One region of the Abyssisolibacter sp. ZYX002 genome, then DNA from elsewhere that is predicted to be linked to it. Evidence: riboswitches for the same ligand, from Rfam matches in the RefSeq annotation. Region 1 holds a riboswitch; each other region holds the start of a gene.
The links. Region 1 has a riboswitch for cobalamin ahead of P3X86_RS11100 (sirohydrochlorin cobaltochelatase). Riboswitches for the same ligand answer to the same signal wherever they lie in the genome.
Positions count from the first base shown of each region.

Region 2: linked by a shared signal. The riboswitch ahead of P3X86_RS00110 (helical backbone metal receptor) and the one ahead of P3X86_RS11100 (sirohydrochlorin cobaltochelatase) in region 1 are both predicted to bind cobalamin.
Region 3: linked by a shared signal. The riboswitch ahead of P3X86_RS00655 (cobyrinic acid a,c-diamide synthase CobB) and the one ahead of P3X86_RS11100 (sirohydrochlorin cobaltochelatase) in region 1 are both predicted to bind cobalamin.
Region 4: linked by a shared signal. The riboswitch ahead of cobT (nicotinate-nucleotide--dimethylbenzimidazole phosphoribosyltransferase) and the one ahead of P3X86_RS11100 (sirohydrochlorin cobaltochelatase) in region 1 are both predicted to bind cobalamin.

Region 1 is NZ_JARMXH010000003.1:222,642-228,062, reverse strand. Features, by position in the region: gene P3X86_RS11115 (M28 family peptidase) at 1-16, opposite strand, end outside; gene P3X86_RS11110 (class I SAM-dependent DNA methyltransferase) at 387-1,091, opposite strand; gene P3X86_RS11105 (hypothetical protein) at 1,445-1,873, shown strand; cobalamin riboswitch at 1,908-2,088, shown strand; gene P3X86_RS11100 (sirohydrochlorin cobaltochelatase) at 2,339-3,232, shown strand; gene P3X86_RS11095 (hypothetical protein) at 3,339-3,773, opposite strand; gene P3X86_RS11090 (DUF3298 and DUF4163 domain-containing protein) at 3,856-4,878, opposite strand; gene P3X86_RS11085 (sigma-70 family RNA polymerase sigma factor) at 4,880-5,362, opposite strand.
Region 2 is NZ_JARMXH010000001.1:25,036-30,456, reverse strand. Features, by position in the region: gene P3X86_RS00120 (ABC transporter ATP-binding protein) at 1-516, opposite strand, end outside; gene P3X86_RS00115 (FecCD family ABC transporter permease) at 530-1,579, opposite strand; gene P3X86_RS00110 (helical backbone metal receptor) at 1,597-2,832, opposite strand; cobalamin riboswitch at 2,933-3,138, opposite strand; gene P3X86_RS00105 (hypothetical protein) at 3,313-4,176, opposite strand; gene P3X86_RS00100 (aminopeptidase) at 4,334-5,421, opposite strand, start outside.
Region 3 is NZ_JARMXH010000001.1:150,391-155,811, forward strand. Features, by position in the region: gene P3X86_RS00640 (M4 family metallopeptidase) at 1-1,937, opposite strand, end outside; gene P3X86_RS00645 (hypothetical protein) at 2,441-3,406, shown strand; gene P3X86_RS00650 (cold shock domain-containing protein) at 3,609-3,806, shown strand; cobalamin riboswitch at 3,900-4,077, shown strand; gene P3X86_RS00655 (cobyrinic acid a,c-diamide synthase CobB) at 4,195-5,421, shown strand, end outside.
Region 4 is NZ_JARMXH010000001.1:1,099,018-1,104,438, forward strand. Features, by position in the region: gene P3X86_RS04980 (deaminase domain-containing protein) at 1-432, opposite strand, end outside; gene cobT (nicotinate-nucleotide--dimethylbenzimidazole phosphoribosyltransferase) at 711-1,757, opposite strand; cobalamin riboswitch at 1,841-2,017, opposite strand; gene P3X86_RS04990 (serine hydroxymethyltransferase) at 2,029-3,258, opposite strand; gene P3X86_RS04995 (thioredoxin family protein) at 3,366-3,686, opposite strand; gene P3X86_RS05000 (SoxR reducing system RseC family protein) at 3,701-4,123, opposite strand; gene P3X86_RS05005 (tRNA threonylcarbamoyladenosine dehydratase) at 4,135-4,842, opposite strand; gene tsaA (tRNA (N6-threonylcarbamoyladenosine(37)-N6)-methyltransferase TrmO) at 5,043-5,421, opposite strand, start outside.

The DNA.
Region 1 (5,421 bases):
TTTTGCCTTTTAGCATATAAAGCCCCCTTTTTATTATAATTTATAATTATAACACATTTAATTGAATATTCACACAATTTAAGTCTAATATGTCATTAATTTAATTTTGTTTTTTCAATATTTTAACATTCTTTCTTCGCTTTATTAAAACTACTAACACTCGTCTTCTTTCATTATTAGAGTCATAAAAAAAGAGTTAAGTAAAATTAATATACATATGAAACCATGTAATTAATTTTATAACTCTTTTTTAATACTTTTAATTTTATATAATGTAACACTATGTACATCTATAGTAGGTATATTAACTTTATGTTAATCGCTACAAAACTGTACATAGCACAACTGATAATGCTTTACGATTTAGTTTTTAATATTTTATCATTTCATATCTTAACTTCAAAAACCAGCGGTAATGCATTTATGGTGTATGGCCTCTTATCAAACCCACTATAATAGGTTATTTTATTAAATCCTGCTTCATTTAATAAATTGATGATCTGCTTTTTCTTTACCGGTATTAAATCAACTCTACCTGTAAGAGTTTTGTTTTCTTCTTTTATATATAATTCTGTTTCAAATATTATTTTATCTGGAGTATATTTGTATCTTCTAATGAATTTTATTTTTGTGTTCTCTATCTTTGGCAGATACTGAATTTTTTCTTCTAATATTTTATCATAGTTTAATATCTGAAATTTAAACACTCCATCTTCTACTAATAATTTTTTAACTGAATTAAAGAAATTCAATATGCTATCAGTACTTTTTAAATGTACTAATGTATTTCCTAGACATGTGATCTGATCAAATTTATCGTCTTTGAAAAACTTTTCTATATCCATCATATTTAGGTGATAGAATTTAAGTTTTGAAATTTCTTTTTTCTTAGCAATATTTATCATTTTTTCATCTAAATCTATACCTATAACTTCGTATCCTTCCTTATTTAAAGCTAAAGCAAGCTCTCCTGTAGAACAACCAATATCCAATATCTTACCTTTTTTTTGGCTTAAAACAAAATCTAGTTTATCTTGTTTTAATGGGAATATATATTCATAGTATCTTGCTATTTCTTCATAGAAACTCATTTACTTTCACCTCTTTTTTATTAATTATACTATAAAATCGAACCCAATATTAAAGATTCTATCCTATTTAATTTTGAAACTTCTATTATTATTTTGTCGTTCTATGTTTTTTATTTAAAAAAAATAGAGTTATTTTTTACATTAATTTAACAATATACCATAACAGCCTTTTATAAGGTATAATATACATATATTTAAAAATAAAGAAATATCTAATATGCTTCAAACTTATTATTTACATTATTAAAACCAATTTAAAAAAATTTTGACATCATGAGAAAATAATATTATATTTAGTATATAATGTTCAATTTATTTTTTCCAATTTATCAGCACACTAATTACACTATAGAATGGAGGTTATACTTATCAAAACATCTACTAAAAAAATACTAAGAACTTTACCGTTTATATTTGTATCAATTATAGTTATTTTTATCTATCACATGTACTCAACATATTATAGCTTAGAGTCAATCTATAAAAATAATGCTATTATAGTTATATCTCAAAGCTTAGACCAATCAAATAAGTCAGTTACACTTGATCTTAACGACAGCAAAAAGTTTGTTTCTCTTCTAAAGATAGATGATTGGAAAAAAATTAAGCACAAAACAGATGAAGTTCCTAAATTATATTTTCATGCTAAGAACCACGGTAATACCGATTTGGGTATTCTAGATAATGGTATATTAAAATATAAAGATAATAAATACTTTCAAATGCCTATTGACTCATACAATGAATTGATGAAGTTCTTAAATACCTTAAATAAGTTATAGACACGTTCTTATTTTGGTGTTATACTATAAACAATTGAATAATATTTCGGAAGGTTCACATTAGATGTGATTAAAAGGGAAGTCAAGTGTAATTCTTGCACAGCCCCCGCTGCCGTAACTGTTTGTTTAATATCAATATGCCACTGAATATTTCGGGAAGGCGATATTAAGCAATAAACAGGAGTCGGAAGACCTGCCTTTTAGAGATTATTATATTCAAACTTCGGTGGGAAGTTAGAGTATTAGTTGTAACTAGTACGCTATGAAACCGCCTTTTATGGCGGTTTTAGTCTGTAGACAAAAGTCCAGTGATGTTAAAATTTCTGTTGCTCACTTTACCTCTAAGTAAGCTCCGCTACTCAATTTTAACACGCCTTGAACTCGAACTCTTACTACAGTCTGTATCTTGATGAATACAAATATCTTAACTTCCTATCACATACTAATTTGAAAGGAAGTGTTTTTATGTCAAAATGTATAACAGTTATATTTATTATACTATTATCATTTATTGTTTTAATAGGTTGTACAAATTCTCAAATTATAAGCAAGAATGTGCAGAACAGTAAAAGAGCAGTTCTAGTAATAAGTTTTGGTACAAGTCATAATGAAACTAGAAAATTAACTATTGAGGCTACGGAAAATAAGATAGCCAAAGCTTTTCCTGGATATGATCTTAAAAGAGCCTTTACTTCTGAGTTCATAATTAAAAAGCTAAAGAAAAGAGATAATCTAGAAATAGACAATGTAAAAGAAGCACTAGACAAACTAGTTAAAAATGGCTATAGTGAAGTGATAATTCAGCCATTACATATTATGAATGGCTCTGAATATCACGATACTTTAAAAATAGTTGGCGAATATAAAGATAAGTTTAAAAAAGTTAATTTTGGAAATCCACTTTTAACTTCTCCTGATGATTATATAAATTTGGTTGATGCACTATCAACAGAAATGCCCAATTTAAAAGAGAATGAAGCATTGTTTTTTATGGGACATGGTACTCACCATTTTTCAAATTCAGCTTATGCATGTCTTGATTATACATTCAAATACAAAGGTCATGAAAATGTTTACGTAGGAACTGTGGAAGGTTTCCCTACATTAGATACTATATTAAAAATAACCAAAAATAAAGGCTATAAAAAAGTTTATTTGATGCCTTTAATGTTAGTTGCTGGCGACCATGCAACTAATGATATGGCTGGAAAAGATGATGATTCTTGGCGTAGTATACTCGAAAGTAAAGGATATGCTGTAGAGCCAATATTAAAAGGGTTAGGTCAAATAGAGTCAGTACAAGAACTTTACGTCAATCATTTAAAAGAGTCTTTGAAAAAAGAAAAACGTGAAGATTAATTCGCCAAACACCAAAAAGTATAGACATAATAAAAAAGAAAGTTACGACTGAATTTTTTTCATGTTTACAACAATAAGGGGTATCTTATAAGATACCCCTTATTTGCTAATCCAACTCTTTTTCTAATATCTGGACACACTCTTTTATCAATGCAAATACTTTATCATCATTTTCCTTTATGACTCTAAGGTTCGTAATAACATTCTCACACATTCCCCATTCTAGTAAATCATAGAGTTTACTTGACCAGTCTCTACACATATTAAGCGCTATTATCTGATAACATATATCATGTGTTTGCCAATAAATTTCTCTTATTTTTTTAAACCGTTTTTGTAGTTTTTTATTATCTACCATATTATATATCACACGATTAAAAGCCTCAGCAAATTGATGTGAGTTAAACGTATACCACATAGTTTCACTAACCAATTTAAACCTTCTTTTTATTTCTTTTATATCTGCATTTTTTAGATTTTTCCAGTAATTAAAAGTATCTATATATTCATCCCATATTTTATTAGCGCAGTTGTATTCCATTATTCTTCTCTAAGATGAACTGACAGGCATATCAAAATGAGGTGTGCACTAGTTTAGTACACACCTCATTTTGATAAATTACTTATTTAATACTACCTATCTTAAATTCTAGCCTACCCATTGAGCCACTTGCAACTTCATATTTGTTAAATACAAACATAATATCTCCATCTTTATTTATGTAGAATGGACGATTATCATCAATTTTCATATCCTTTACATAGTCTGTATCATATTTAATTTGACTGTAATCCTTATTCTTTATTTTTTCTTCTATAGATTTAATAGTAGCCTCTATATGCTTTTTCTCTTGATCGCTTTTGCTTTGTTTAAGCGCTTCTTTAGAATATTTCAAGCTTTCCTTCATTTTTCTTTCTTCATCTTCATTTGAATTCATAAGTCTGTTCATTTCTTTGATGATGTTATCTTTTACGTCTACAAAATCATCCTTTAATATATCTTTAAGAGTTAGTACTTTTCCAGTGCTTACATCTATATTGTAATAATTAACCTCATCATATGCTGGAGCTAATGTTTGATATTTATATATATCAAATGAGATCAACTTATCAGTAATATAATGCTTATTATATCCAATTTTTGTTTCAACTTTTTTGTAGTCCTCTTCTTTACCACCAGTTTCTAGGTAAGCTTCTTTATATTCTTTATCTAGTTGCTCTTGCTCTTTTACCATCTCTTCAACTTTTACTTTTATCATTTTGTTGATTTTTCCCTCTATTTCTTTGTTACTTACATCAGCAACCTCTGGTATCTTAACACTACCTTTAGAAGCCTCATTGTCTATGTTATATTCTCTAAACGTAATCACTTTAGCGATACTACTAAGTATAGGTATTTTACTAACTGCTTGTGCAACCTCAGCACTAGCATTTACTGATATTCCAAGAGCTACTATTAATGATGCTGCCGTTAAACCTATTGTTTTAGCACACCCTTTTACACTATTTTTCTTTCTTTTATTATTCATTGATATAACCCTCCCATTTTTACCTTTTTTTAATGCTTCATGAACTACTTCATCTAGCTTATCAGGCACTTTGATATTATCATATATTTCGTTTAGTTTTTTTAGCTTTTCCTCCATGCTAATAACCTCCCATATATTGTTTTAACTGTTGTATCCCTCTTCTCAACCTGGTTTTGACTGTGTTAGGATTCAATTGCAATATATCTGATATTTGCTGTATTTTCATCTGTCTTAGATATTTTAAAATGACAATTGATTTATAATTAGTGGACAGTTTATCAATAGCATGATATAAATCCATGATTTCATCTTTATCTATTTCAGTAGACTCTGTTATTTCCACAATTTCCGTGTTATATACTATTTTTTTCTTTTTTCTTAACGCCATTAAGCTTTCATTTATAAGTATCCTATAAAACCAAGTTTTCATAAATTTCTCGTCATTTAATTTATGAAGAGATCTTAATCCTTTGTAAACTGCTTCACTCATAATATCTAATGCGTCATGTTCGTTTTTAACGTGGCTATAAGCTAATCTATAAAATTCTTCTTTGTTTTGTTCTATCATTGTTACATATTTTTCTTCCAGCTGGTTGAACACTTTATTAGCTCCTTTCTCCAATTAGATGTAGTATGTAAGAAAAAAGTTTCACTAAGCCT
Region 2 (5,421 bases), on a different contig from region 1:
ATCTAAATGTGAAATTGGTTCATCTAAAAGCAATATCTCAGGTTCTTGAGCTAAAGCTCTGGCTAGCATAACTCTTTGTCTTTCTCCACCACTTATCTGAAGTATCTTTTTATCTCTTAGATCCCATGAATCTGTGACCTTCATACATCTTTCTACTACTTCATAATCCTTCTTAGTTTCCCCTGAGAATCTTCTTTGGTGAGGCATTCTTCCCATTAGCACTATATCATGCACTGAGAAATCAAAGCTAATATTATCAAATTGATGTACTACTGCAATTTTTTTTGCTAATTCTTTATGAGATGTTTTTGAAATATTCTCATTCCCAACTGATATATTTCCTGATAGTGGCTTTAATAAGTTACACATATTTTTAAGTAATGTAGTTTTTCCACAGCCATTTGGTCCTAATATCCCCAAAAACTCTCCTTTGTCAACTGTAAAGTTTAAATCTCTTAATATTAAGTTGTCTGTATATTTGAATGATATATTTTCTATTTTCATAGCACTGCTCATAACGGTTACCTCTCTATATGCTATTCTTTGATTTTCTGAGTAAATAAAGGAAAAATGGTCCACCAAATATTGATGTTATTATACCTACAGGTATTTCTACGCCATTTAGTACTGTTCTAGCTAAAGTATCACAAATCAGCATAAATATAGCTCCTCCTACAATTGATACTGGCATCAATACCCTATGATCCGAACCAAAAATCAATCTCAAAAGATGTGGAACTATCAATCCTACAAATCCTATTATGCCACTTACAGATACTGCACAAGCTGCTAGTAAGGATGCTACTACTAACACTATTTTTTTAGTAGTCTCTACATTTACCCCTAAACTTTGCGCACTATCTTCTCCTATAGATAATGCATTAAGTTCCTTGGTTAAGGATATCAATATAACTAACCCTATTATTGCAGGTACAATTACTATTAATATCTGTCTATAATTAGTTCCATTAAAACTACCCATAGTCCACCCTATTATTTTACCGAGATCTCTTTGATTAAAAATCATCATTAATGATATTGCTGAAGAAAGTAACGAGCTCATAACTATACCGGCTAATAATATTGAAGTGGTTGATATTTTACTACCTCTTCTAGCTAAACCATAAACAATTATGGTAGTGGCTAGCGCTCCAGCAAAAGCTAGTATACTTATTATTCCTAGCCCCATAAAACTATTACTCACTCCTAGCACTATACCTACCGTAGCACCAAATGCTGCTCCTGATGATGATCCCATTATGTACGGATCTGCCATTGGATTCTTAAATATAGCCTGATATGCTACTCCTACTATTGCAAGTATTCCTCCACATATAACTGACATTAGTACTCGAGGTAATCTTACCTCAGATACTATAAATATGGCTGATTTTTTTATACTAGACATATCCATGTTTATATTTAAGAATTCAAGTTTGTTAATGGTTATCTTCACAACATCTTTTATTGGTATTTTTACAGTTCCTAAAGATACTGCGCTAAACATAAGCAATACTAATACTGCTGACAGCATTAGTATCACTATATGGTTTTTCCTTTTATTTTTATTATATGACATCAAATCACCGCTTCATCTTAGAATCCTAATTCATTTACTAAATCACCATGTACCATTTTAAATAACATCTTCAAACCTATATTAATTGCTCTTGGTGCTGATAGTTCCAATATATTCGAATCAATTTTTTCGTAGGATTTATTTTTTATAGCTGATAATATACTAAAATTGCTACTGTTTATCATGCTATCTATATTAGTCTTATTACCTACTAGTATGTCTGGATCATTATCTATTATCTTTTCAACGCTATACTTCCAGCCTTTTACATCATCTGCAGCATTTGTTGCTCCTACTGTTCTTATCATATCTGCTATAAATGTATCACTTCCTGCTGTATATTCGCCGTGTTGCCCTGTTCCAACAACATAGTATATGCTTTTTTTATTGCTGTTATTATTTAAAACGTATTTTATCTTTTGAACTTTTGATCTCATGCTTGAAACCAACGCTCTTGCTTCGTAATTTTTATTTACTATTTTCCCCATTAACAGCATTTGATCATATATACCTTCTATGCTCACTGGTGTCTTAGCTGATGCTGAAGCTATACCAGCTTGACTCAATTTATCTAATATCTCTTTTTTAAAGTGTGTTTCTGCCAATGCTAAATCAGGTTCTAAGTCTATTATAGTTTCAATGTTTGGTTCAAACAAAGTCCCTACGTTTTTGATATCTTTAACTTTTGATGGATACTTACAATATTGTGTTCTACCTACTAATTTTTCAAAAGCACCTAGTTCATATAGCTTTTCTGTTACTCCTGGCGCTAATGATACTATTTTCTGTGGCTCTTTATCTATTACAATCTTGTTCTCTCCATTTTTTATTGTCAATGGATATTTTGTTGTATCTCCTGATTGCTTACTAAAAGATACTGATTTTGTGGTAGATAACCACGTTAATTTATAATTGAGTGTCTCTAGTAACATTCTATAAGGTACGTATACTTTACCTTTTTCTTCGAATGTTTTGCAATCTAAAGTTACATTGATATTATTAATACTCACTTTGTTTGAGTCTATATTAAACTCCATAGTCACGTAACTATTATAAACTTTTACTTTGTTACCTTCTTTTTTTGCTTTTACACCATAGTTACTAACATCATCTGTTGATATGTAAGCTCTACAGCCTTTAATAATATAATCTTTTTGTTTCTCACTACTCGCAAAAACATCTGGTGATGCTATGTTTAAGCATAAAAATGTTATCGCTAAAAACAGTGTAAATAGTTTTGTAAATCTTTTCAATTTAAAACTCCTCTCTTATTTAGCTTGGAGGTTATTTGCAAAAAAATAACACATTAGAAATATGTGTTTTCTTTAACAACATACTTCCTCCCGAAGCACTAGTTTTATTATCCATAAGGCAGGTTTCCTGGCTTGTAGGTCATCTTTGATTCTATCCTTCCCACTCATATTTTGAGTAGTGGTTATTAAGAATCTCATCTCTACATACAGTAGCGGGGGCTGCAAAGGCTTCTAACCTTTTTCCCTTTTACCTATGGGGCTGTTTCTATTTACATCCCTCATAGCACCTTTTAGATTATTTGATTATATATATAGTATAGTTTAACTTTTATCCTTTTGTCAATGCAAAGATGAATTACATCTGTGTATATTAAGTATTATATACTGGTTTTATGTTAGTTCTTTGTGTATCTTATTCTCTACCATAAGGTATCAAAATATCACCATAGTAATTATATATGGATAAAATAAAATTTATTATTAACTCACCTCAACTAAACCATCAGCATCAGTATGAAACTCAAATTCAATCTTATATCCAGATTTTATCCTATAGAACTTCATGTCATTTATCAATGTCAATATCAATCTAGTGTTTTTACCTTCTTCAACTATCTGTATGTCACTTATACGATCGTTATAATTCATTAGATTATATATTTTTTGTTTATCTGAAACCTTTGTATCATGTAATTCTATGATAAATTTATCGTTATTAAAACCAGTAACTATACGTGGTCTAAAATCTAAATATGCGTTATTATCCCTGTCAAATTCTAACTGTAATCCATAACTTGATATACGTATGTCTTTCAAATCATAATTAACAAATTTCCCGCCTTCACCAAAATCTATAGACTCCTCTAATGGAATCCATATATCTTTATTGTAGCCTATTACCTCATAGTTTCCTTCTTCATCAAGTGCTATTCTATAATGCTTTTTATAAGGAGCGTAACTACAATAGAATTCAGAACTATAACCAGTCATTTTAAGTTCAAAACAATAATCATTAATAAATTTACACGAATCCACAAACATCGTACCAGACGGCACCCAGCATACTATATTTGTTTTAAGATTATAATACATAAATAACTGTCTATTACTATCTAGTATTACTTCAATTAACGCTGTGTAATTTTTATAGCGCTTAAATATACTTACGTTTTTTATATTATCACATTCTTCTTTAGCATCTTTATTTGCTATTTGCAGTATTTCTTCATCAGTAATTTTAATTTCTTCTTTTACACTTACCTCTTTGTTACTCTGGGTTGTGCATCCTGTAACTATTAATATTATCGCAGTAAGCAAAATATAAATCAATAACTTTCTTAGCATAAGCTATACTCATCTCCTTATTATTTAAGCAAATAATCTTTTGAGTATAAATGTAATTGATTTGGTTAATATTGTCAAGTTTGTATCAATATAATTATTCTAAATAAAAAAAGCCCATAGATAAAATTGCATCTTGGACTTTTCTGTATTTATAGCTTTATTTAAGGTTTTCTGGATTCAAGCATTCAAGCTCAGGTATAACAAATTTACCATCTTTTCTGATTAATACATCATCAAAATAGATTTCTCCTCCGCCGTACTTAGGAGTTTGTATACATACTAAATCCCAATGTATTGCTGATGTGTTTCCGTTAGGTGCTTCATCATATGCTTTACCAGGTGTAAAGTGGAAGCTTCCCATAATCTTCTCATCAAATAGTGTATCTTTCATAGGCTCTATTATATATGGATTAACTCCTATTGCAAACTCTCCTACGTATCTTGCTCCTTCATCTGTATCAAATACCTTATTTATCTTCTCAGTATCATTTGCCGTAGCTTCTATGATTTTACCATCTTTAAACTTCAATCTAATATTATCATATGTAAACCCTTGATAGACTGCTGGACAATTATAAGTAAGAGTACCATTTACAGAATCTTTAACTGGCGCTGTAAATACTTCCCCATCTGGTATATTATAATTTCCTGCACATTTTATTGTAGGAATATCTTTGATAGAAAATGTTAAATCTGTTCCTTCGCCCTTGATATGAACTCTATCTGTTTTGTTCATCAACTCTACTAAACTATCCATAGCTTTTGACATTTTATCGTAGTCTAATGTACAAACATCAAAATAGAAATCTTCAAAACTCTCTAAACTTGTGTTAGCATCTTGAGCCATACTGTTGTTTGGATATCTTAAAACTACCCATCTTGTATGATTAACTCTTTGATCTAATGCTGGTCTAGCATATTTAAACATCAATTGCTTTTTTTCACTTGGAACATCTGCTGTTTCATTCTTGTTATCTCCTGCTCCTATTCCGATATACACATCCATCTCTTTCATTCTTGCGAGATCTAAATCAGATTTAAGCTTTAATTGTTCTTCGCTTGCACCCAGCATCAATTCTCTACTTATAGCGCTATTGGCTAATTGTACAAATGGATATGCTCCAACTTTGTAAACTTCCTTGATTATAGCTCTTATAAGTGGATAAGCGCTTGTCCCGCCTGTTGATATTAATACTTTTTCACCCTTCTTCACTTTAGTTGAAAAATTAACTAAGTTCTGTGCTA
Region 3 (5,421 bases), on a different contig from region 1:
TCAGATTTTGCAACAAGAGTTCCATTCCCATTGAACAAATACAAATCATAGTCACCAGCTAAATTAGTAAGTGATATTCTAATAGTAGAGTAATCTGTTGTTTTAAACTTATAAACGTCATTATCTGATTCAGAGCTTATATAAGATTCATATGTTTTACCGCTAACTAATGGACCATAAGCATCTGAAGCTGTATCATTTGGTTCATAAGTATCTGAACTGCTAGAAGAGCCAAGTCCTACTTTACTAAATGCATCTTTAGCTGTATTATATTCTGTACTTGTAGCTCCATAAATATCGGAAGCTGATTGTAATATAGAATTTCTAAGATCCATAAAATCAGAAGTAGAAGTCAAGTAAGATGTTAATGCACGATAGTATATCTTACCTGTTTTATTAAATCCTAAAGAATTAGCTATAAGATAAAATGCCCTATTAGGGATACCGCTGTTTATGTGTACACCACCATTATCGTAGCTAACATTTTTGTAGCTGTTCATATGACCAGGTTGAGGTTGGTCAACATTTTCTGGATTTTTCATATCACGTAGTGCATCACCATATTTACCAGGAGTATAACAATCTTCTCCTACAAGCCACCATTTATCTACAGGACCTTGACAAAGAACACCGAAAACATCTGATATAGATTCATTTATAGCACCTGACTGATTTCTGTATTCAAGGTTAGCTGTATATTGTGTAACAGCATGAGTAAATTCGTGAGCAACAACATCTAGAGCGGATCCAAAAGAACCAAAACTCTCACCGTCGCCATCACCAAATAGCATTTGACGACCATTCCAGAATGCATTGTTTTTACCACTTTTATTGTCATAGTAATGAACAGAACTTTTTATATTACTGTTTCTATTATCAAACCCTTTTCTACCGAAAGTATTGTAATAGAAATCATATACTTTTGCAAGATTTGAATGAGCATCAACTGCAACTCTTTCATTCATGGCATTGAAATTACCAGTTGTATTTTTTACTCTTGCTCCTGGTTGAGTAGCATTTAAAATATTATTAAGAGTATAAGTTTCAATAACAGCACCATGAGTAGTATCGTATAAGTAGTAGTAACTATTTTGTTCATACCCATTAAGAGATACTGTATCACCAAAGCTATTTGTTCCGCTACAAGTTACACTACCATTTGCAACAGCGTTATATGAATCAACGATGCTACCACACGTTAAATCAACGAATATTTTGTAGTTAGCTGGATATGGTTCGTTAAATTGGAGTGTGACAAGGTTTACTAAATACCAATTGTCTTTAAATTCATATAGATAGTGCTGAGTTTGTGGCTTTGATATTAATTTAGAGTCAATAGAGTCAATGTTTAAAAATTCTTTCGCTTTGGCTATACATTCTTCGTCAGATAAAGTAATATATTTACTCCATTTAACAGTATCAATGCCTATGTCAGGTTGTAGAGCACCGTTTAGTGCATACACTTCGTTATTTTTATCGGTATGAACTACTAGTTCTTTTCCATAGAGAGGGATACCATCAATCTCTTGAATAATTTTATAGTGAGTCATATTGTATTTATCTTTAAATGATTTATTAAGTTTATATTTACCAGAGTTAATATTAAATAAAGCTTCATTGTTTTTTACAAAGTCAATAGCTTGCTGACTAGATTTGATTTTTTTATCAGAATTTAGACCTTGTACAAAGTTAGGGATGCTTTTTTTCTTATTCCAATGAACTTGAAAATCTACAGAATTTTGACTGGTGTTTTTGCTTTTTCTTTGCCATTTCTCTAAGATTTGTTTTTGTTCAATTCGATTAGATTGAAAGGGTTGGTTAGCTTGCCCAGTAATCTGTTGTTGTATTTGTTGATTGATTTGTGCTGCATTTGCTGGAACAACTTGAATAAATAATGCTACCATTAATACTAAAATTAATAATCTCTTATATCTCATTAATGAGGCCCCCTTATAAATTGTGTGAATATTTCGTATATATATTTTACAATTTACGACAATATAATACAATATGCGGGGCGTGAATATGTATTATGATGACATGAAAATACATAAATTAAGTCAAAAATCAATAAAAAAACTACATATTCAAACATGAAAATTCATCGGACTACAGCAAAAAAGTGAGATGTAAATTTGATAAATCCAATGAGGAGAAAGTACATTATGAATTTAGAATGAGAATATGAAGAACAAAAAAGAATTCACTGATATACTAGAAAGACCATCAGCTAATCAACTTTAGTTATAGTATTTTAAACAAGATAACAATATATCAGACATGAAAATTCATAAATATAACACGAAAATATATATTTAGTCAAAAATCTATGTGTAAAATTGTATATATTAACTATGAATTTTTTAACTGATGGTTACAGTGTAAGTGTGATAACTTCTATAACTTGAAAGCATATAATGAATTAGAAGGAGGTTATGGAATGTTTTATGATTTTAACAATTATTACAATAATCCCTATATGAATTATTCAGGATTAGATTCAGGTGGTTCAAAGCTATTGTATAACAATGGTAGTAAATTAACACCTCTCAACAAAACAATAGTGACTCCAGGGTACAGAGCAGAGGTAGGAGAAGGAGGTGGGGGAAGCCCTGTTCCAATTATATTTCCTCAACCAGATCCAAATTGGTATTACTATGGTTATCCAGGAACGGTTAAAGCAGGTAGTGCTGATGGTGGTCTAGTAGAGTATATACCTGTAAGTTTTTATGCTAGAAAGAGTGGGAAACTATACTTTGGCTTTAATCAAATTGATATATATAAGGGATATTTAAATAGTCAAGGGCAATTTGTAGAAACAGTTGGGTCAAATGGAACTTACTATAATCAAGGAGATTTTGTATTTGCAATTTTACTAGATAAATATGCTGGTGCAGCACAGGGTTCAAAGGTGCATAATGAATCTTATTGGAATTTATTATCTGAAATATCAAACATACAGCCAGGGCAAACTTATACAAAGTCTGTAGCAGTTACTTCTGGTGTTACTACACAGGAAAGTAAGACATTTTCAAGCACAGTAGGTTCAACAGTAGGATTTAAAGCTGGATTTGAAGGGTCTGAAATATCCGCATCATTATCTGTATCACTTACAAATTCTTTCTCAACTAGCGTGTCTATATCTACGCAAATTACAGTGACAGATACGGTTAATTTCCAAGCACAACAAAAACCACAAAGGGCAGCGCTTTATCAATTTATAGAAAAATACAGAATAGTACCAGGAGGTCCAATTCAAGGGTGGAGAGATTATTTAAATGGAACTTCTACCGAAGAAGCAAGATGGTTTAGTAATCAATTTGTTTGTAGCGTTGAGCCTCCACCTGAATTCCCTTATCAAAGTAGGTATTTTGCAACATCTTTTGTATTGGAGCCTGATAAGTAGAATGATATAATAAATAGAAATAAAATTTTCATATTTTTTATGAAAATGCAAAATAATGCTTGTAATTAAGCCAAAATAGTATATACTATAATTATAACTTTGATTCAATAATAAATAGTGATGTATGAATAAACTTGCTTCAAATTTTTTATTCATAGATGCTTTATAGGAATTAAAGAATAAAAATTTTGGAGGTAAAGATATGACTGGAACAGTAAAATGGTTTAACAGTGAAAAAGGATTTGGATTTATTACTACAGAGGAAGGAAACGATGTATTCGCACATTTCTCACAAATCAACAAAGAAGGATTCAAAACATTAGAAGAAGGCGAAAAAGTTTCTTTTGATATAGTTGATGGACCAAAAGGACCACAAGCTGAAAATATTACAGTAATATAATTTTGAAATTCTAAGGGTGTCTAATTAGACACCCTATTATAATGCGAAACTTGACTTTATAATATGATATGTATTAAAATAAAGCTATATTAAAACTGAATATTAGTAAAAGGTTCTCTTTATAAGAAGAGCTAAGAGGGAAAGTGGTGAAATTCCACTACAGCCCCCGCTACTGTAAACATGACGAAATCTAATATCCACTGTGCAAATGGGAAGGAAAGAGAGTAGAATGATTGTAAGTCAGGAGACCTGCCTTTTATCTGGTTAGTATTACTACTTCGGTGGGAGGTAGGTGGTATTTAGCTTTATATGCTTATATAGAGATTTAGAGTATGTGCACACCTATTTTTTAGGTGTGTTTTTTTATATTTATTAAGGTGGTGATGATTTGGCAGGTGTTATTATAGCTGGAACAAATAGTGGGGTAGGAAAGACAACGATATCAATGGGAATAATGAAAGTGTTATCCCAGGAGATGATAGTTCAGCCATACAAAGTTGGACCAGATTATATAGATACTGCGTATCATACATATATAACGAACAGAAAGAGTAGAAATTTGGATTCATGGATGTTAACAGATGACGTTATAAAATATCTATATAATAAAAATAGATTAGGTAGTGATTTTGCAGTCATAGAAGGAGTAATGGGTTTATATGACGGAGCAGAAATAGGAAGTGATATAGGGAGTACAGCAAAAATAGCTAAAATACTCAAATTACCTGTGGTATTGGTCGTGAATGGAGGTGGTTTATCTCAAAGTATAGCTGCTATAGTAAAAGGATATGCAGACTTTGATTCACAAATTGATATAAAGGGAGTAATATTTAACAATGTGAGTTCGGATATTCATTACTATATATTAAAAGAAGCCGTAGAAACCTATACGGATGTAAAGCCACTGGGCTATATGAAGAAAGTTGAGAATATTAAGTTATCTAGCAGACATCTAGGGTTAGTACCATCTTTTGAAAATGAAACATTAGATGGATTACTAACAGAGTTAGCGCTACATGTAAAAGAGACCATAGATATAGATGGATTAGTTAAGTTAGGCAAAGAATATAACAAGACTGAAATCAAAAGCAATCATGTTAAATCTGTATGTGAAAGTTATAAAGGGCTTAGAGTAGCGATAGCAAAAGATGAAGCGTTTAATTTTTATTATCATGATAACTTAGATTTATTCTTAGAAAATGATATAGAGATAGTAACGTTTAGCCCAATACATGATGAGAAGCTACCAGACAATATTCATGGATTAATGTTTGGTGGAGGTTTTCCTGAGGTGTTTGCAAAGGAGTTAGAACAGAATGAGACCATGAAAAACAGCATATTAGAAAAATTATCATCAGGCATACCATATATCGCAGAATGTGGAGGGTTGATGTATCTATGTAATAATATATATGATTTCGACTCAAACAAATACAAAATGGTTGGATGGTTTGATAAAGATTCATATATGACAAAAAGACTACAACGTTTTGGGTATGCGGAGCTTGAGTTAACTGAGAAATGTATATATGGAGAAGAGAGTGATAAAGCAAGAGTACACGAGTTTCATAGATCAAAAGTAGATGAAGGTGGTAAAAAAGTATTCAGATTGAAA
Region 4 (5,421 bases), on a different contig from region 1:
TAATTGATCCTTTTGTTGGAGATTATCTCCATGTAACTGCTCAATTCTCAACTCTATGATAGCTCTTTCAAATGAGGCAGGATCTCTATTATCACCTAATTTTTCTCTCAAATCCGCGACAGAAATCCTTTGACCATTTTTAAGTGTTATGTTCTCTTGGTCAAGTAACTTTGCAACTTCTTGCTCAGTCGCAACACTTACATCATCTACCTTTTTTATTTCACCTTTATCGTAATCATTTTTGTCTTCATCTGGATGATCTGGACCATTTACACTTGGTCTGGTAAGATCAGATATAACAATACCAGAACTTGTACTACTTAGTGTGTTTTCTAGCGTTGAATCAATACCTTTTGTATCAGTTGCTTGAAGTTTTACTGGGTTAATAAGTAATAATACCAATAATAAAATAGATATAAACTTTTTAGACATTATACATTCCTCCTTTTAATTTGGTTTTAAATCACTTAAATCTTGTAACTAATTACATTTTTTGCTACATTTAAATATATTTTAATATTTTATTGTAAAATTGTCAATATTTTTTATTTTATATCTTCATTAATTTGATATCATTATTTTCCAATTTGTATACTTCTAATTCTTGGCTTGATTCACAATCAAAAAACTCATATAAAACGCAAAATAAAAAAATCAACTAAAACTTCTAGTTGATTTTTTATTAGTTAAATTGTTAATATGTGTACTCATTAGGGCTGGATACCAGCTTCAGCAAATGTGATCATTTCTTTATTCATATAGGTTGCTGACTCTATTATATTAAACGCTAAAGCTGCACCACTACCTTCTCCTAGTCTCATGTCCATATCTAGCATTGGATTTAATCCAAGATACTGAGTAGCATACTTTGCTCCTTTTTCGTGTGATTTATGTGATGGTAGTAAATACTCTTTAACTTTAGGCTCCAATGTACATGCTAATATTGCTGATATTGTGGATATGTAACCATCTATCACTACCGGTGTTTTATATGCTGCACCAGCTATCATCACTCCTGCCATTGCTCCTATTTCAAATCCTCCTACTTTAGCTAATACATCTATTGCATCACTTGGGTTTGGTTTGTTTACTTTTATAGCTGTCTTAATAACATCTATTTTGTTTTGTAATCTCTCTACAGGCAAATTTGCTCCTATTCCTGTTATTTCCTCTGGTGTATATCCTGCTATAGCACTTAGTATCGCTGTTGTTGGTGTTGTGTTTCCTATGCCCATCTCTCCAGTTGCTAGTATGTTTTTACCTTTTTTAATCTGTTCTATCGCTACTTCTATTCCTATCTCTATTGACCTTATTGCTTCTTCTCTGCTCATTGCAGGGCCTTTTTTTATGTTGTTTGTTCCCCTTCTTATGACTTTATTTATCACATCTTTGTTGTCTATCTCATGCTTAACTCCTACATTTACTGATATGATATCTGCACCCACTAGTTTACCTACTGCACATACTCCTGTCAGTCCTTTAGTAAAGTTTATGGTTTGCATAGCTGTAACTATTTGATCACTTTTTGCGATTCCTTCTTCACACACACCGTGATCTCCTGCTAATACTATGATAGCTTTTTTATCTACTTTGGGATGAAGTTCTCCTGTTATCCCTGACAATTTTACTGCTATGTCTTCAAGCTTTCCCATGCTACCTATTGGTTTGATTAGATTGTCGATTCTTTCTCTTGTTATGCTCATTGCCTCTTCATCTAGTGATGTGATTTTTTTCAATGTTTCATTTAGTAGTTTCATTTTTATCCTCCTTTTGTAAAATAAAAAAGTTCACGGCTTATTTGAAGTACATCAAATAAACCATGAACTTTACCATTACTCATGAATATATAGCCTTATAGGCAGGTCTCCTGACTTGGTTTCATTGCTCTATAAATCTTCCCAGACTGAATCCAGTGATATCTTTTATATCGCTCCACCTTACAGTGGTGGGACCGTTAGAGATTTTCACTCTATTCCCTATTCTCCTTTTTCAAGGCACCTATAGACTTTGTTGGTTATAATTATTATATTAATAAATCGGATATTTGTCACATAAATTTAATACTTGTTTTTCTATTTCTTTTAAATCTCTCTTTTCTGTCAACGTATCATCTATTATCTGAGCTATTTCTACCATATCCTCTTCTTTAAGCCCTCTAGTCGTAACTGCTGGTGTACCTATTCTAAGGCCACTTGTTACAAATGGACTTTGTGGATCAAATGGTATGGTGTTCTTATTTGTTGTAACTCTTACAGCTTCTAGCTTTTTCTCTGCTTCTTTACCTGTAAGATTTTTATTTCTTAAGTCAAGTAATATTAGATGATTGTCTGTTCCATTTGATACTAATTTAAATCCTCTTTTTACTAGCTCTTCCCCTAAAACTTTGGCATTCTTTACTACTTGCTTTTGATAATCTACAAAATCTGGCTGTAATGCTTCTTTGAAGCTTACTGCTTTAGCTGCTATAACATGCATTAGTGGTCCACCTTGGATTCCTGGGAATATAGCTTTATCTATCATCTTTGCATACTCAGCTTTACATAGTATTGCTCCACCTCTTGGTCCTCTTAGTGTTTTATGAGTTGTAGTTGTCACAAAATCAGCATATGGTATTGGGCTAGGATGTAATCCTGCTGCGACTAAACCAGCTATATGTGCCATATCTACCATTAAGTACGCTCCAACTTCATCTGCTATCTCTCTGAATTTTGCAAAATCTATTATTCTAGGATATGCACTTGTACCAGCCACTATTAATTTTGGTTTTTCTTTTAATGCCAGTTGTCTAACTTCTTCGTAGTCTAATACTTCTGTATCTTTATCTACTCCGTAAGCTACAAAATCAAAGTATGCTCCTGACATATTTACAGGGCTACCATGTGTTAAATGTCCTCCATGGCTAAGATTCATACCTAAAACTTTATCTCCAGGTTTTAGAACTGAAAAATAAACTCCAAAATTAGCGTTTGATCCTGAATGAGGCTGAACATTAGCATGGTCTGCACCAAAAAGCTTTTTTAATCTCTCTATTGCAAGTATTTCAACCTCATCAACAAATTCACATCCACCATAATATCTCTTTTTTGGATATCCCTCTGCATATTTGTTTGTTAAATGGCTTCCCATCACTTCCATAACCGTTTCTGTTACGAGGTTCTCAGAAGCTATTAACTCTAATCCATTTTTTTGACGATCTATCTCGTTGTTTAGAGCTTTCATAATTTCAGGGTCGTAATTAGCTACTCTTTTAAATTCCATGTAAGCAGTTCCTCCTTAAAAAGTTTAGTTTTTATAATTCCTATAGTATCTGTCCACTATAGATTATATCATTTTTTAATATGTTACAATCATAAAATTTCAGTATGTTAACAAACTTTAACAAATCCTATTATATCTTTTATTTGTTTTTCTTTAAATGAACCTGAAGTACGATATTTTTCTTTACCCTCTTTAAAAAAGATTATGGTTGGAACTGTTATTACCTCGAAATTTTTAACTATTTCTTTATGTTTATAATAATCAACTTTATATATATCAAATTGGTTATCTTTTTTAACCGCTTCTGATATGTACTCTATAGTAGTTAAACTAGGCTTAAAAATTGAAGAATAAAAGCATATTATAACTATTTTATCTGATTTAAATATGATATTGTTTATATCTTTTATATTTAAATCATCTACCAAAAATACACCTCCTATTATTTTTGATTCATAATCCTCGTCATCTTAAACTCTATCTTTCCTTTTGCATTATTATCTACTCGCTTTAATATAAAGTAAGATAGTCCTAAAAACAATAACCCTATTACTAGACTAAGCGAATCATTCGTGTATCCTACTTTTTTTAATAAAGCCATGCTTATTGCTATTGCTCCTAACATTATGATTAATGGTATTCCATATATTAAAAATGTGTATTTTAAGATTGTTTTACTCTCAGAGCTTATTTCTACATAATCACCTTTTTTCGCTTCTAGTGTATTTTCTACATTTACTCGTACTGTTGGCATCTTACATGAGGAACTACAATCTGCACAGTTTTCGCCACATGCAGACACTCTTTTTACGTCTATTATAGCCCTTTTGCCTTCTACACCAAATACATAGCCTATCTGCTTCATGTTCATTCTCCTTACTTCTTAATTATATCTTTAACCACCTCAGATGCTATTATCAGACCTGCACTTGATGGAACAAATGAAATGCTCGCTGTCACTGGCCTACTGCCATCTTTAGGTTTGTTTTCTTCTCTCAATATTGCTTCTTCTGTTGAGTAGACTACTTTTAAATCTTTTATATTTCTTTTACGTAGTTCTCTTCTCATAACTCTAGCTAATGGACAAATGCTAGTGTTATATATATCTGCTACTCTAAGCATGGTCGGATTTAGCTTGTTCCCTGTACCCATACTACTTATTATTGGTATGTTTTTTTCTTTACACTTTTCTATTAATAGTAGCTTTGAAGATACCATATCTATTGCATCTATTACGTAATCTATCTTTATATCAAAAATATCACCCATGTTATCTTTATTAAACAATATTGGATAAGTCTTGACATCTATATCACTGTTGATGTCTTTGATTCTTTCTTTCATGACATCAACTTTTAATCTATCTATAGTACTATCTAACGCTATTATTTGTCTATTTATATTTGTTCCATCCACTCTATCAAAGTCTACTAATATAAGTGTTCCAACTCCTGCTCTAGCTAGCGCTTCTACTACAAATCCTCCTACTCCCCCTATTCCAAATACTGCTATTGTCGAATCATTGATTTTCTCTAGTGCTTTTTCGCCTATGAGTAACTCTGTTCTCATAAGTCTTTCCCTCATATTTACACCTCGTATTATAATTTATATGATAGTATTTATCATTATATTTTCTGTTTATTATTATATTACATTAATTAAGAATTTACTACTACTATTGGTCGATAATTATCATTTGCATCTTCATAGAAAATACTGAAATACTAAAACAGTTTGAATCGTTCTATGTAAACAACTCAAACTGTTTTTAACTTCTACTTAAGCTAATCAATTTTGGGATTAAGATTTTCTAAGTATGGTTTTATATCAATTATTGGAGTTTTATCTAACATATCTACTCCTTCTATAATTAGTTTACTTCCTTTTATCTCAATTAGTTTAGCAATAGTAATCCCTATAGGGTTTGGTCTTCTAGGTGATCTTGTTGAAAATACTCCTTTTAGTTCTTCACTCCAAGGTGTAGGTGTTAACAAATCATAGTCTGTTGATTCATGAAAATAAAATTGAATTACTATATAAGTAAATTTATCTAAATCTTTCAGCCCTTCTTTGTATTCATCTTTTATATTTATTATAGCTCTCTTTTCTTTAGAGTATATACTTTGAGATGGTATATCTTTTAATCTTCTATAGGGAGAATCT